Regions from separate parts of the Shewanella sp. SR44-4 genome, predicted to be linked through region 2. Evidence: riboswitches for the same ligand, from Rfam matches in the RefSeq annotation. Region 2 holds a riboswitch; the other holds the start of a gene.

Region 1 (7,842 bases), on a different contig from region 2:
TTAGATAAATCAACTATCTGATTGGACCAGTAACTAACTACATTTTGTTGCCGAGACCCAACTAAAATACAACATAACCAAGGAATGATCTTATGCCAATTTACCAAGCTCCTCTTCGCGATTATCAATTCATTCTATCTGAACTGCTTAATATCTATCAACAAACTGATTTACGTGGTTTTGATGAGTTAGATGCTGAGCTAACTGATGCGATTTTACAAGGTGTTGCCGATTTCAGCACTGACATCATGTTGCCACTCAATGCCAGTGGAGACTTAGAAGGTTGTAAACTGGTTGATGGTAAGGTCATTACCCCTACAGGGTTCAAGCAAGCTTATAAACAATACGTACAAGATGGTTGGGCAACATTAACTTGCGATCCTGAATTTGGTGGCCAAGGTTTACCCGAAGTTATCGGTACATTTGCAACCGAAATGAAAACAGCCACTAATATGGCGTTTGCCATGTATCCAGGCTTAACCCATGGCGCTTATTCAGCGATTCACGTTCACGGCAGCGATGCTCTAAAGCAAAAATATTTAGCCAAACTGGTCAGTGGTGAATGGACCGGCACCATGAACTTAACAGAGTCTCATGCGGGTACAGATTTAGCCTTACTGCGCACTAAAGCGGTTCCTGCTGGTGATGAACTGTTTGCTATTAGCGGTGAGAAAATTTTCATTTCGTCTGGCGATCACGACTTAGCCGACAACATCATTCATTTAGTATTAGCGCGTTTACCAGATGCACCGGACGGTGTTAAAGGTATTTCATTATTTGCTGTACCTAAGTTTTTAGTGAATGCCGATGGTAGCTTAGGCGAAGCTAACAAGCTTAGCGCAACAGGTCTTGAGCATAAAATGGGCATTCATGGTAACTCAACATGTGTGATGCATTTTGACGGCGCAATAGGTGAGCTTGTTGGTGCAGCACATCAAGGTCTAAAAGCCATGTTTACCATGATGAACCAAGCACGTTTAGGTGTTGGTATTCAAGGTTTAGGCGTATCAGATATTGCTTATCAAAATGCTCTCGTTTATGCCAAAGAGCGTATTCAAGGCCGTGCATTAAGTGGTGTTAAGCAGCCAGAGCAAGCTGCAGACTCATTATTAGTCCATGGCGACGTGCGTCGTATGTTGTTATCACAAAAGTCGTTCAACGAAGGTACACGTGCGCTAATGGGTCAACAAGCACTGTGGCTTGACCAAGTAGAACGTCATACCGATCCAGAAAAAGCCAAACAAGCTAATGCACTTGCTGCGTTATTTACACCGATTGTTAAAGGCTTTGTCACCGACCAAGGCTTTAAAGCTTGTGTCGATGCCCAGCAAGTCTATGGCGGCCATGGTTATATTAACGAATGGGGTATGGAGCAGTTTGTGCGTGATATCCGTATTGCAATGATTTACGAAGGCACAAATGGGGTACAAGCACTCGATTTAGTCGGCCGTAAATTACTTGCTGACAAAGGTGCAGCATTAACTTTGTGGTCAGGTATGGTGAAGGAATTAATTCAGCAAAACGCGGCTAATGACGCAATGAAACCTTATCTTGCAGGCTTAATGGATGCCGCTGGCGATCTTGAAAAAGCCACCGGTTTTATTGTGCAGTCAGCCAGTAAGAATCCTGATCTTATTGGTGCAGCGTCAATGGCCTATATGCAGTTGTTTGGAATTACCGCACTAGCATGGATGTGGACTCGCGTTGCAGCAACGTCATTAGCCGCATTAGAAGCGGGTACTGAAGAGACGGGTTTTTACCAAGCTAAACTTAAAACCGCACAATTCTTTATGAGCTATTGGGGCAGCCAAACCCGCAGCTTACGCAAACAAATTGAATCGAGTAGTGCAGATATTGTCGATTTCGCAGAAGCCGATTTTTAATAAATAGTGACACACAAAAAAGCCGCATCAATTAACTTGAAGCGGCTTTTTTATTCAGTTAAGTTGGGTTTGACTTAATCCCACAAAAACTCACGAAAATGCTTTCGACAAACCGACTCGTAACTTTCATTACCGCCAATGGCAACCTGCTCGCCTTCACGCATCGGTTTACCGTCATGATCAAGACGCACGACCATGTTAGCTTTACGGCCACAATGGCAGATAGTTTTAAGCTCAACCAATTTGTCAGCCCAGGCTAATAAATATTGGCTGCCTGGAAATAGTTCGCCTTGAAAATCATTGCGAAGACCATAGCACAATACTGGAATATCAAGATTATCAACAACATGAGTAATCTGTCTAACTTGTTCTTTACTTAAAAACTGACTTTCATCAATCAATACGCAATGAATTTTTTGCTCATCATTCGACGTCGAAATTAACTCAATTAAATTATCAGTGCTACCGAACACCTGCGCTTCGGTTTCGATGCCGATACGTGATGACACTTTGCCGACACCATAACGATTGTCTATCGATGCCGTCATCACTAAAGTGTGCATACCGCGCTCACGATAATTATAAGATGACTGCAGTAATGATGTTGATTTACCGGCATTCATCGCCGAATAATAAAAGTACAGTTGCGCCAAAATGAAGCGTCCTAATGTTTAGCTAGTGAATGTCGTTCATATTACCTTTTCCAACATCGTAATAACAAATAAAAATGCCGTATTCATAACGAATACGGCATTTTTATTACAGCTTAAATTGGACATTTACCTACATACAGTAGGGCTTAGTTCAAGAAATTACTTCTTAGCCCAAAAGTGTAATATCACAATGCTGATGACAAACAACACGCTACAGCAAACTAACCCTGCGATTAATGAGCCAGTAAAACCTAATACGGTGTAACCGACTAAACTGATGAAAGCGGCAATTAAGGCATACGGCAGTTGAGTAACCACGTGATCAATATGATGACAACTGGCACCGGTTGACGACAATATAGTGGTGTCAGAAATGGGCGAACAATGATCGCCAAATACCGCACCAGACAATACTGCGGCCAACATTGGCAACATCATAGTACTATCACTTCCCATAGCCATATCTGCTGCAATAGGCAACATAATCCCAAACGTGCCCCAACTTGTTCCTGTCGCAAATGCGGTAATACCCGCTAATAGGAATAACACTGCAGGTAACATCGCAAACGGAATATTGTCAGTGGCTAAACTTGCCATGTACTTACCGGTTTCAAGCTGTCCAATCACACTCGAAATTGTCCATGCAAAAAGTAATATGTAAATGGCTGGCAACATCGAGCGCGCGCCAACCGACATGCCTTTGAGTAACATAGACAAGTCAACTTTTTGCTGAATAGCAAGAATGAGCGTCGCAATAAGACCAACTACAGAGCCAAAAAATAGTGACGAGCTAACATCGGTATTCTCAAATGCCCCAAGTACATTAAACGGTAAGCCTTTTGCTGCTAACACATCGGCGCCACTTGAAACCATAAAATACACTGTCGCAAACACCAATACCGCGATAGGTAAAAATAAGCCCATCACTTTACCGGTATCGGCTTCAGGTAAATCTGTAACAGCGCCAGGGGGTTGGCCTTTTGACTCATCAAACAAGTTACCCCGCAGTGCGTTTAATTCATGCTGGCGCATTGGGCCAACATCTAAGCTAAACGTTGCAACACACAGTAATAATAATAACGAAAAAATGGCATAAAAGTTCATTGGGATCATTTGAATAAAGACGCTCAAATGACCAGAATCTGTAAATCCATGAGCCGTTAAAATACCGCCAATTAAGGCGATAATATATGCACCCCAGCTAGATACGGGAGAAATAACACACACCGGCGCAGCGGTGGAATCAAGAATATAAGCTAATTTTGCACGCGAAATATGGTAGCGATCTGTGATTGGACGTGAAATCGAGCCGACGACTAAACTATTAAAGTAATCATCAATAAACACTACGCAGCCTAAAAACATGGTCATTAACTTGGCATCACGTTTATTGCGAATACGCAATTTAGCCCAATCAGCAAAAGCACGAGCAGAACCACTGACAGTGATCAATGCTGTGATCATACCCAGCACAATCAAAAAGCCTAAAATGTACACATTCCAACTGTTCAGTCCGGCGTCTTTCCAAACTAACTGGCTGGCTGTATTTAAAATATATTCGCCACTGCCAACCAATGAGAAATCGGTTAGTAATAAGGCGCCGAAAACAATGCCAACCCCTAAAGATAGCAATACTTTACGAGTTAAAATAGCCAGAGTAATAGCCACAAGTGGTGGCAAAACAGAAAGTGCCGAATCGGCATAACTTATTATCATAATTTAATTATTTCTTCGTTGGATACGAATGGAGAAAAACTAGAAATAAGGCTAAACATACACAGGAAGTGTATGCGTTAACTTAACTAGTAGCACTCCACAGTAATATCCATTTAATATGAATATCATTCTTTTTATCAAGTCGATAAAAACACTATGACAGTGCAGTCCCTTTCGAGAACTGCCCCAACAAATGCGGCTGATAACCCCATTTATTTCGGCATTGCACCCTTTTATGTCGAATTATTGGCATCACCCAATTCAACATGACTTTTATGCAACGCACCTCTACTTTTGTTGTTTGTAGTTAAAGCTCATTACACACAACGCGAACATACAATCATAAATTACATATTCTGCGCCAGTAAAAAGCACTAAACAGCACGACAAATAACAACAACATCAATTTAAACCACAATTGCATAGCATTAGTTTAACGTTTTTAAATCAAATGCACACTAGTGTAATGGGCACAAAAACAGCAACCGCATCAAACCCTGGATATTTGAACTGAATTTTTAAAAATCAACACCTAAACCAGTACTAAATCCAAGAGAAATCCAAGAGAAATCCAAGAGAAATCCAAGAGTAGCCCAATAAAAAAGGTTTCTACCTTATGAGTAGAAACCTTTTTAATCGTACAACAGAACGTTTAATAGCGCGTCAAAGTCGGCTGAACAACACGAGCTTAATCAACTCCTCCGTTTAGCGACTTAACATCTGATTAAACGAGGTTGTTCAATGCCGGTACCGCTTCAAATAAGTCGGCAACCAAACCATAATCCGCCACTTGAAAAATAGGGGCTTCAGGGTCTTTGTTAATGGCCACAATTACTTTTGAGTCTTTCATGCCAGCAAGATGTTGAATCGCGCCAGAAATACCCACTGCAATGTACAAGTTAGGAGCGACAATCTTACCCGTTTGGCCAACTTGCAAGTCGTTAGGTACAAAGCCCGCGTCTACAGCTGCACGTGATGCACCTACTGCTGCGCCTAACTTATCGGCTAGTTGTTCTAAAATGGCAAAGTTTTCGCCGCTGCCCATACCACGGCCGCCAGACACAATAATGCCAGCATTACCAAGTTCAGGACGGGCTGATTCAGTGAGTGACTGAGAAACAAACTCAGTTTTTGAATCAATTGCTTGGCTTAAGTTGATGACTTCAGCACTGCCTGTTGATGCTACAACATCAAATGCACTAGAGCGTACTGTCATGACTTTTTTAGCATCTAAGCTTTGCACCGTCGCAAGCGCATTACCCGCATAAATAGGGCGTACAAAAGTGTCACTGCTTACAACTTCAATCACTTCAGAAATCTGGGCAACGTCTAATAATGCTGCTACGCGAGGCAATGTATCTTTACCTATACTGGTTGCTGCAGCCAGAATATGTTCATAGTCTCCGGCAATATCAACAACCAATTTTGATACATTTTCAGCTAGTTGAGCACCATATTGAGCAGCATCAGCCACTAACACTTGACTCACGCCCGCTAAACTTTGTGCTGCACTTACTGCGGCAGAACAATCAGCACCAGCAACCAGTACATGAATATCACCACCAATGGCTGTTGCAGCGCTAACTACTTTCGCCGTGTCAGTTTTCAGGCTGACATTATCGTGTTCTGCTAATACTAAAATGGTCATATTAGATCACCTTCGCTTCATTTTTTAACTTATCAACTAACTCTTCAACAGAAGACACCATGATGCCCGCTTTACGCTCAACAGGAGGTGTGACGCTAAGTACTGTTTGATGTGCTCTTAAGCTCACACCAAGATCAGCCACAGCCATAATCTCTAATGGTTTGCGTTTAGCTTTCATAATATTAGGTAATGAAGCATAACGAGGTTCGTTCAAACGTAAGTCTACCGTCACAATCGCAGGCAAAGGCATTTTCAGCGTTTGTAGTCCGCCATCGATTTCACGAGTAACCGTAATCATGTCACCATCAATTTTGACTTCTGATGCAAATGTCGCTTGTGGCATATCAGTTAATGCTGCGAGCATTTGACCCGTTTGGTTATTGTCGCCGTCAATTGACTGCTTACCAAAAATAACGAGTTGTGCTTGCTCTTTTTCTTGCACGGCCTTTAACAGCTTAGCAATCGAAAGAGGCACTAACTCTTCATCGGTCTCAATATGAATCGCTCGGTCGGCACCCAGTGCCATTGCGGTTCTTAATTGTTCTTGCACCGCTTTAGGGCCAACACTTACCACTACAACTTCAGTGGCAATGCCAGCTTCTTTGAGGCGAACAGCTTCTTCTACCGCTATTTCGCAAAATGGGTTTAACGCCATTTTAAGGTTGGTCGTATCAACATTTGTGTTATCAGCTTTTACCCTGACTTTCACATTGGCATCAACTACGCGTTTAACAGGCACCAATACTTTCATAGGTTTTCCTTCCTACACCTTCAATGTATATGGACAACACACTGGCGTTCGCCAATGCAAGATGGGTTAACTTTACGTCCTGTTAACGTTAACGTCAATCAAAGTCAAACGACTGTTTACATATTTTTTGTTATTGTGGTGGCAATCAAACTAAACAAGTAGTGGATCATTAATTACTTAATGGGAATGCTTAATTAAAATTAATTGCATAATTAGATGATTTTATTTGATTCAATGCCAAATAGTTTCTATTATTACAGCTATATTCAGTATTGATTAAGCTGTATTAGTAATAATCAGAGAATTAATCTGACTTATATTAATAATAACGACCCAAATAAACAATATGAAGTACTGAAACTTACACGGAACGTTGATACTTTTTATCTCTTATAACTTTTATTTTATAAATAAATCATTAGGAAACTATACAACATGAGTGACTTTTTAGACATATTAACCCACGGCCGTCGTTTTAAAGCTGCAGTAAAAGAATTGTCTCTTGATGATTTACGTGAAACAGCGGCCAAATTAGAAAAAATCATTACCGAACGTCAAGAAGAAGAAAAATTAGAACTTGAAGCTAATGCAGAGCGTAACGCTCGTATTGCTGAAATTCTTGCTCAAATTGAAAACAGTGGTTTATCAATTGAAGATTTAGGTGATGTGACCTCTTCTGTTAAAACAGCTAAACCTAAACGTGCACCGCGCCCACCAAAATATCAAATCACTGTTGATGGTGAATTAATTCAATGGACTGGCCAAGGTCGTATGCCTACCGTATTCAAACAACAAGTTGATAGCGGCAAAAATATGAGCGAATTCTTAATTCCTGGTATGGAATAATTATTCTGATTAAGGGTTAACCACACGGTTAGCATTTAAAATAAAAAAGAGCTTACTTCGGTAAGCTCTTTTTTTTATAGCATTTGAGCGCTTTATCATCGCCATGAGAAAAGGTAAACTAACCGTCATTGATCCATTCCCCATTAATAGAAGGCTACGGCTATGACTTTTCCTCTTAAATATGCATTTATTGCCTCAGGTATAGCACTATTATTGAGCGCTTGTGCGAGTGATTATACGTTCAAAAGTAATTTAGACAGTAAAGCGATCAATGATTATTTTAAAGTCGGTGATGTACAGTTATATGAAGGAAACGATCAACCTAAAGGAACATTTGAAACTTTA
Region 2 (7,842 bases):
TGTCAGCTAAGGTTAATAGTAGTTGTGTTAAAGACGCGTTTACGGCTTGTGCGCTAAGGGTTTGTGCCAAAGTCTGCATGATTTTTCCTATGAGATTTTGCGAGGTTAAGGTCGATGTTGTTAATTCTTATCAGTTATGTGCAAATCATACCCCACAATGGCGCTAATTTCAGCGATTGTTATCTGGGGTTTTGGTTTTACTGTAAATTGAGGCAAAATGTGGGCGGATTGAATTGCCCCAAGGATTAATAATGACAATAACATGGAAGCATCATGCTTTAGCGGCAGTGTCTGCCGTGCCACTCCTTTTTACTAGCCCGGTTTTTTCAGCAACCGCTAAAGGCAGCATCATGAACTCATCAACCACCGCAACACTGACTGCAATCAACGGTAGCACTACACCACTGACCATCGAACGTGTTCATGCGTCACCAGCCTTAGCGGGTTCTAGCCCACGCGGGTTGGCCTTATCGCCTAACGGAAAACGTGTAACTTATTTATCAAGCCGTGCTGATAATCAACATTTGTATGATTTATGGCAAATGGATATCGCGACTGGTAAGCGCAGTGTACTGATTAATGCTGATCAATTAGAGGCAGGAGAGCTGTCTGATGAAGAAAAAGCTCGACGAGAGCGTCAACGTATTTACGGCCAAGGGATCATGGAGTATTTCTGGTCTGAAGACAGCCAACATATTTTAATCCCTGCAGCGGGTAAGTTGTATTTATATGACGTTGCCAGTAATAAAGTGGCTGAGCTTGCAACCGGTGACGGTTTTGCAACCGATGCGCGTTTGTCTCCGAAAGGTCACTTTGTATCGTTTGTACGCGATCAAAACTTATTTGTATTGTCATTGGATAACCAAAAAGTAACAGCACTCACCACAGACGGTAAAGGGCCGATTAAAAATGCTATGGCAGAGTTTGTCGCCCAAGAAGAAATGGACCGTATGACAGGTTATTGGTGGGCGCCCGATGAGTCTGCTATCGCCTTTACTCGTATTGATGAAACGGGTGTGGAGTTAGTGACTCGTAATGAAATTTACGCCGAGGGCATTAAATTAACCGAGCAGCGTTACCCTTATGCAGGCAAAGCCAATGTAGAGATCGCACTGGGTGTCGTGACCTTAAAAGATCGCACTATTAGCTGGATTGATTTGGGCAAACAAAAAGACATGTATTTACCTCGCGTAGATTGGCTACCCGACAGCCAGCATGTGTCGTTCCAATGGCAAAGCCGCGATCAACAAACGTTGGATTTACGCATTGCTGCAATCTCTCAGCCGACACAAGTTAAAACGGCGATTGAAGAGCGCAGCAAAGCATGGGTAAATTTAAACAATGATTTACACTTCCTAAAGCAACAAGCGGCCTTTATTTGGGGTTCTGAGCGTGATGGATTTAATCATCTGTATTTATTTGACTTACAAGGCAAACAACTTAAGCAATTAACCCAAGGTGATTGGGCTGTTGATGCGCTTGAGTATGTCGATGAAGCAACGGGTTGGGTATATTTTAGCGGTCGTAAAGACAGTGTTGTTGAACGTCATTTGTACCGCGTTAATCTTAATAAAGGCATGGACTCTATTGAGCGAATTAGCCAAGCATCGGGTATGCATGAGGCTGTATTTGCGGATAAAAAGCCCGTTTATTTAGATTACTTTAGTAGTTTACAGCAGCCGCCGCAGATAAGTTTACACAATGATTCTGGCAAGCAGTTAGCTTGGGTTGAGCAAAATAACATTGATAAAAATCATCCGCTTTATGATTATGCTGGTTTATGGCAAATGCCTGATTTTGGTCAATTAACAGCGGAAGATGGTCAAGCATTACAATACAGACTGTTTAAACCGGTGCCTTTTGATGCCGCTAAACAGTATCCGGTTGTGGTGCGCGTATATGGTGGACCGCATGCTCAGTTAGTGGTCAATAGCTGGAGCGAGGCAGATTATTTTACTCAATATTTACTGCAGCAAGGCTATGCGGTATTTCAATTAGATAATCGTGGCTCAGCGCACCGAGGCACGCAATTTGAACATGTCATTTATCAAAACATGGGTGATGCTGAAGTAAACGATCAAAAAGTTGGCGTTGATTACTTACGTAGCTTGCCGTTTATTGATGGTGACAATGTTGCTATTTATGGTCACAGTTATGGTGGTTATATGGCGTTGATGAGTCAGTTTAAGGCGCCGGGTTATTTTAAAGCGGCAATATCGGGTGCGCCAGTAACGGATTGGCGTTTGTACGACACTCATTATACTGAGCGTTATATGGGGAACCCGCAAACCAATAAAAAAGGTTACGACGCCAGCAGCATTTTACCTTATGTCAAAAATTATCAATCGGGCTTATTGATGTATCACGGTATGGCTGATGATAACGTTCTGTTTGAAAACAGCACTAGAGTATATAAAGCGTTGCAAGATGAGGGTAAGTTATTCCAAATGATGGATTACCCAGGGTCTAAGCATTCAATGCGTGGCGAGAAAGTGCGTAATCATTTATATAAATCATTAGCGGCATTCTTAGATCAACAGCTGAAGTAATCACTATTGTGTTAAAGGATTAACGAAAAAGCAGATATAAAAAAACCAGGTGATTCACCTGGTTTTTTATTGCGGTTAACCTTAAAAGATTACGCTTCTAGGTCACCACAAAAACGATAGCCTTCACCGTGAATTGTCGCGATGATTTCTGGCGTATCAGGCAAGCTTTCAAAGTGCTTACGGATGCGACGTATTGTCACATCAACGGTGCGGTCATGAGGCTTTAATTCACGGCCAGTCATTTTTAACAACAAGTCAGCACGAGTTAAAATCTTACCTGGGTTTTCAACAAAGTGAAGCATCGCACGGAACTCGCTGCGTGGTAGCTTATAAGCTTCACCTTGTGGGTTAACCAAAGAACGGCTATTGATTTCTAAGCTCCAACCGTTAAAACGGTAATACTCAACAGAACCTTTTTCTTCAGTTTCTGCGGCAGCATTATTAACGCGAGTTAATAGGTTACGAGCACGGATCGTTAATTCGCGAGGGTTGAATGGTTTAGTGATGTAATCATCTGCACCAATTTCAAGACCTAGAATCTTATCAACTTCGTTATCACGGCCAGTCAAGAAAATAAGACCGATGTTATTAATTTCACGTAGCTCACGAGCTAATAATAAGCCGTTTTTGCCTGGTAAATTAATATCCATAACAACAAGATTAATCTTATTGTCTTGCATGGCTTTATGCATTTCTGCGCCGTCGTTAGCTTCAGTGACAACATAACCTTCAGCTTCAAAAATACTGCGTAATGTATTACGAGTTACAGCTTCATCTTCAACAATTAAAATGTGCGGATTTTGCATGATATTTACCTGATTTTATAAAATTCGATTCTAGCCACTGTTTGCGAACTGTGTGCTAATAGATTGCAATAGCGCTTTAGCTAATGCGCTAAGATTCCGATATTTTTTGGTGTTTATCTATGTCTACCCTGAATTAAACACTCTCTATAAACTCTATTATGTAACACTTAATACTGGTTACTGAGTCTGCTTACGTCGATTAATTACCACTACGTCAAGGCACGCGTTTGCACTTATTCATGATGGTGTAAAATTTGTTGCACTTAAGCTTACTTACTATGAATGCCATTTAGAAAGATAGTTCCTTCTATTGCAAACTTATTTAATCGTATTAATGTTTTATCAAATGTAGAACAAATTTAGTACGACTGTAAACTTTACATCAAAAAATCATCACACTCACAACAACATTTGCTGAGTTTTTGAGGTGTATGTAGCTAACTTTGCTACAGTGATTTAATAGTGCGTAATGGTTATTGTACTCGTTTTAGGCATTTGTTAACAAATTAAATGTTAAAAAATTAATATAACACTCGAGTATATGAAAGATTAACCTTGCTAAGATAATAATAATTAATAGTTTTCTAATATAGTACTGCTGATTTAGATCGTAAACCTTTTAGAAATCAAACCTATCTGCTAGACTAATTTTGGCTTAATTGACGAAAATTTATTATGGAAAATGTTATAGATACATTGTGGAATGAGTATCAAAGTACTCATTTTTTGTTTACTCAACGCCTTTCTCATGATTTCCCATTTGCTATTGTTACTGCCCATAACCCCCGTGGTTCAAGACTCTCTCCTAGTCAAAATCGCTTACTCGATCGTCAGCTTCAATTTAAAATTCAACAATATAATCGTCCCTATCGTGCGTTAATCGGTGCAGCACCTGATTTGTCGCATATGGAAAAGAGCTGGGCTATTTTTATTGATAAAGAACAAGCTGTTGAGCTTGGTCGAGAATTTAATCAACATGCAATTTACTACGTTAATCAAGGTTTGCTATCTTTGATTGCATGCCTTGATAGCATCAAACCTGAAGTTGATATGGGAATTTTTAATCACCGATTAAGGATGGTGAGCGAGTTGCCAGAGATAGGTTCGTATAACTGGGTAAATAATGACGTAATTAAAACTGCACAGCTGCGATAAAATAATTAACACATTATTTTGAGACAATACTTACTAGATTGTCTCGGTAATTTGCGGTTAATTATGTTTTTTGGATATTTATGGGCATTTTTTCGTAATAGAGAACAATCATTGCTCTGAAGTCGCAGCTGCATAATATTTCACTGCAGCGATATTTTTTATCAAAACAGTGTATTTTTACTGTGTTTGCTGATTGACTTGATAGGGTGTTTTTTGCTATTTTCAACTCCCTCCTTCGGGAGGAACAGAAGAGGAGCGTTAACTAGGTAGTAAGTGAGAGGATGCCAATCCGATGACCACTTATGATGGAGATTAGCGCCGAGGTATCAGTTTGTTTGGCAAACATTGATATCGGTCGATTAGGCTGAATCCTAACGATTGTCACCTATTTTTTTGGTGGAGAGCTTCTGGTGATGATTGCTGTTTCCCTTCTATAAGGGTGCGTTATCTTAGCACCAGGCTCTTCGAACGTAGTGTGTTCGGAGCGTATATCATGTTAGTAAATCACATCTTATTTTTGAGTCTTTCGCAAACAGCGGAGGCATCAGTATGAGCTTTGTTCAGTCTGAAATAGATACCCCAGAATTAGTCGTTGCCAAATTTGGCGGCACGTCAGTTGCTGATTACGCCTCTATGAGCCGTTGTGCAGATATTGTGTTGGCTAATCAAGCTACTCGCCTTGTGGTAGTAAGCGCCTCCAGCGGAGTGACCAATTTATTAGTTGAGTTAACTCAAGCTAATGTTAATGACGAGCGTCGCTTGGTATTACTTAAGCAAATTGCTCAAATTCAATATGCGATATTAGATGAACTCGGTCGTCCGCAAGACGTGGCAGCCAGTATTGATAAAATACTCAGCCGGATGTCAGTACTCAGTGAATCGTTAGAGCTGAATCGCAGCAAAGCGGTTATGGACGAGTTACTGTCGACGGGAGAGCAATGTTCATCGATTTTATTTTCTGCGGTTATTCGGGAAAAGGGCACTGCTTCAAATCATTTTGATGTGCGCCAAGTATTACGTACCGACAGTCACTTTGGTCGCGCAGAGCCACAAATTGAAGCTATTTCAATGTTAGCAGGTGACTTTTTACAGCCATTACTTGCGCGTTACGTTATCGTTACCCAAGGCTTTATTGGTGCTGATGAAGAGGGACGAACAACAACATTAGGCCGTGGTGGTAGTGACTATTCGGCGGCATTACTTGCCGAAGCGCTTCGTGCTACAGCGGTTGAGATTTGGACCGATGTGGCCGGTATTTATACCACTGACCCACGCCTTGCCCCCAATGCCCGCCCGATTGCTGAAATTAGCTTTAATGAAGCGGCTGAGATGGCGACCTTTGGCGCTAAAGTATTGCATCCCGCCACCATCTTACCGGCAGTAAGACAAAAAATTCAGGTGTTTGTAGGTTCAAGTAAAGCGCCTGAAATGGGCGGAACTTGGATCCGTCATCAAGTTGAAGATACCCCAGTGTTTAGAGCGGTGGCGTTACGCCGTGATCAAACTTTACTTAACTTGCATAGCTTGCAAATGTTACATGCTCAGGGCTTTTTGGCTGAAACGTTCGCGACCTTAGCGCGACACAAAATATCAGTCGATTTAATCACTACCTCAGAGGTTAACGTATCGTTAACCCTAGATAAAACCGGTTCAGATTCAAGTGGCCAGGGCTTACTCAGTGAGTCGTTATTACAAGAGTTATCGCAACATTGTCGTGTAAGAGTCGAGGAAGATTTAGCGTTAATCGCCATCATCGGTAATCGCATAGCATCAACGGCTGGCATTTGTAGTAGGGTGTTTAAAGTGCTTGAAAACCATAATGTTCGGATGATTTGCCAAGGCGCAAGCCCACATAATTTATGTGTGTTGGTTGCAGAGTCGGAAGCGGCGCAAGTGGTTAATGCCTTGCACCAAAACTTGTTTGAGTAATCATATGACTAAAGCAATACAATCGTCAGTTCAAGTTGGAGAACTGGCGACAGGACACGCATTGACCGTTCCAGTATACTCATTCATTGGTCGCGAGAGTGTTGCGCCTAGCGTGTATATTCAGGCCAATGTTCATGGTGCTGAAGTGCAAGGTAATGCGGTGATTTATCAACTGATGACCTTATTGGAAGGTTACCAGGTTTTAGGTGATATTACGCTTGCACCCTTAGCCAATCCTTTAGGGATTAATCAAAAGAGTGGTGAGTTTACTTTAGGGCGTTTTGATCCCATTACAGGGGTTAATTGGAACCGCGAGTACTTTGATCATCAAGTCGATATTCAAACTTGGTATGCCGAGCACCAACGTTTAACCAATAGTGAGCTGTTTTGCGCCTATCGTTCAATGTTGGTAGAAACTTGCCTGGCGCGCCTAACTCATTCTTTTGGGATTTCAACAGGTCATCGGTTAGCAGTAAATTTACAGGCTATGGCACATCAAGCAGATATAGTGCTTGATTTGCATACCGGCCCTAAGTCGTGCAAACACTTGTACTGCCCTGAGTATGATATTGATGCGGCGAGATTTTTCTCGATCCCGTATACCTTGGTTATCCCCAATAGTTTTGGTGGCGCGATGGATGAAGCTACCTTTTGTCCTTGGTGGCAGTTAACCGAGTATGCAGCCAGTCAAGGCCGTGAATTTTCGGTACCTGTGTCAGCATTTACCTTAGAGCTTGCAAGCCAAGAACGGATTGATTTAGCTGACGCGTTAGAGGATGCCAAAGGCATACTGGCTTATTTAAGTCACCGTGGCGTGATTGCTGAAAAAGTTTATCCAGCCAGTATGGAAAGGTTTGGGTGTTACTTGAAGGATTATAAGAAGTTTCATGCACCTAAAGCTGGCTTAATTGAATATTGTGCCAGTGTCGGTGAACCATTAACCGCAGGCAAACCTTTAGCGAACATTTTACGCATAGATTTGTATGGTACTGAACAGGCTTACCAAGCCATTAGTTTACCCATGGATTGTGTGCCTATTTTGCATTTTGCTTCTGCGTCGGTACTCCAAGGCACAGAGTTGTATAAGGTGATGACTAATGTGTTTCCATTACAGCCTAGTTGATTAACTGCTTTGGCTAAGTAAAACAAAAACGCCTGCAATTGCAGGCGTTTTTGTCGATGCGTAAATTGCAATTAACTGCCTAAAATCTGTAGCGGAATCGCTAACATTTCGTTACCAGAAGCAGCAAAATACCAAATAATGCCCACTAAACTTGCTACCGTGAGTAAATACCATACGGTAGAGAAAATTTGCCCGTAACGATCTAACGGCAATAAATGACTTTGATGGCGACCGCGCCATTCAAATACAATTTCTACACTGCCGATCAGTAACAAAAAGC

Evidence for each region. Region 2 has a riboswitch for lysine ahead of lysC (lysine-sensitive aspartokinase 3). Riboswitches for the same ligand answer to the same signal wherever they lie in the genome.
Region 1: another riboswitch for lysine. It lies ahead of H5125_RS15990 (Na+/H+ antiporter NhaC family protein); the one in region 2 lies ahead of lysC (lysine-sensitive aspartokinase 3).

Annotation. Positions count from the first base shown of each region.
Region 1 is NZ_JACJDU010000038.1:14,216-22,057, reverse strand. Features, by position in the region: gene H5125_RS16000 (acyl-CoA dehydrogenase C-terminal domain-containing protein) at 93-1,883, shown strand; gene H5125_RS15995 (thymidine kinase) at 1,958-2,536, opposite strand; gene H5125_RS15990 (Na+/H+ antiporter NhaC family protein) at 2,696-4,255, opposite strand; lysine riboswitch at 4,335-4,551, opposite strand; gene H5125_RS15985 (electron transfer flavoprotein subunit alpha/FixB family protein) at 4,977-5,900, opposite strand; gene H5125_RS15980 (electron transfer flavoprotein subunit beta/FixA family protein) at 5,902-6,651, opposite strand; gene H5125_RS15975 (H-NS family nucleoid-associated regulatory protein) at 7,087-7,497, shown strand; gene rcsF (Rcs stress response system protein RcsF) at 7,660-7,842, shown strand, end outside.
Region 2 is NZ_JACJDU010000004.1:57,333-65,174, forward strand. Features, by position in the region: gene H5125_RS03305 (class 1 fructose-bisphosphatase) at 1-79, opposite strand, end outside; gene H5125_RS03310 (S9 family peptidase) at 252-2,549, shown strand; gene arcA (two-component system response regulator ArcA) at 2,639-3,355, opposite strand; gene H5125_RS03320 (DUF3293 domain-containing protein) at 4,031-4,510, shown strand; lysine riboswitch at 4,751-4,925, shown strand; gene lysC (lysine-sensitive aspartokinase 3) at 5,060-6,439, shown strand; gene H5125_RS03330 (succinylglutamate desuccinylase/aspartoacylase family protein) at 6,444-7,562, shown strand; gene H5125_RS03335 (site-2 protease family protein) at 7,634-7,842, opposite strand, start outside.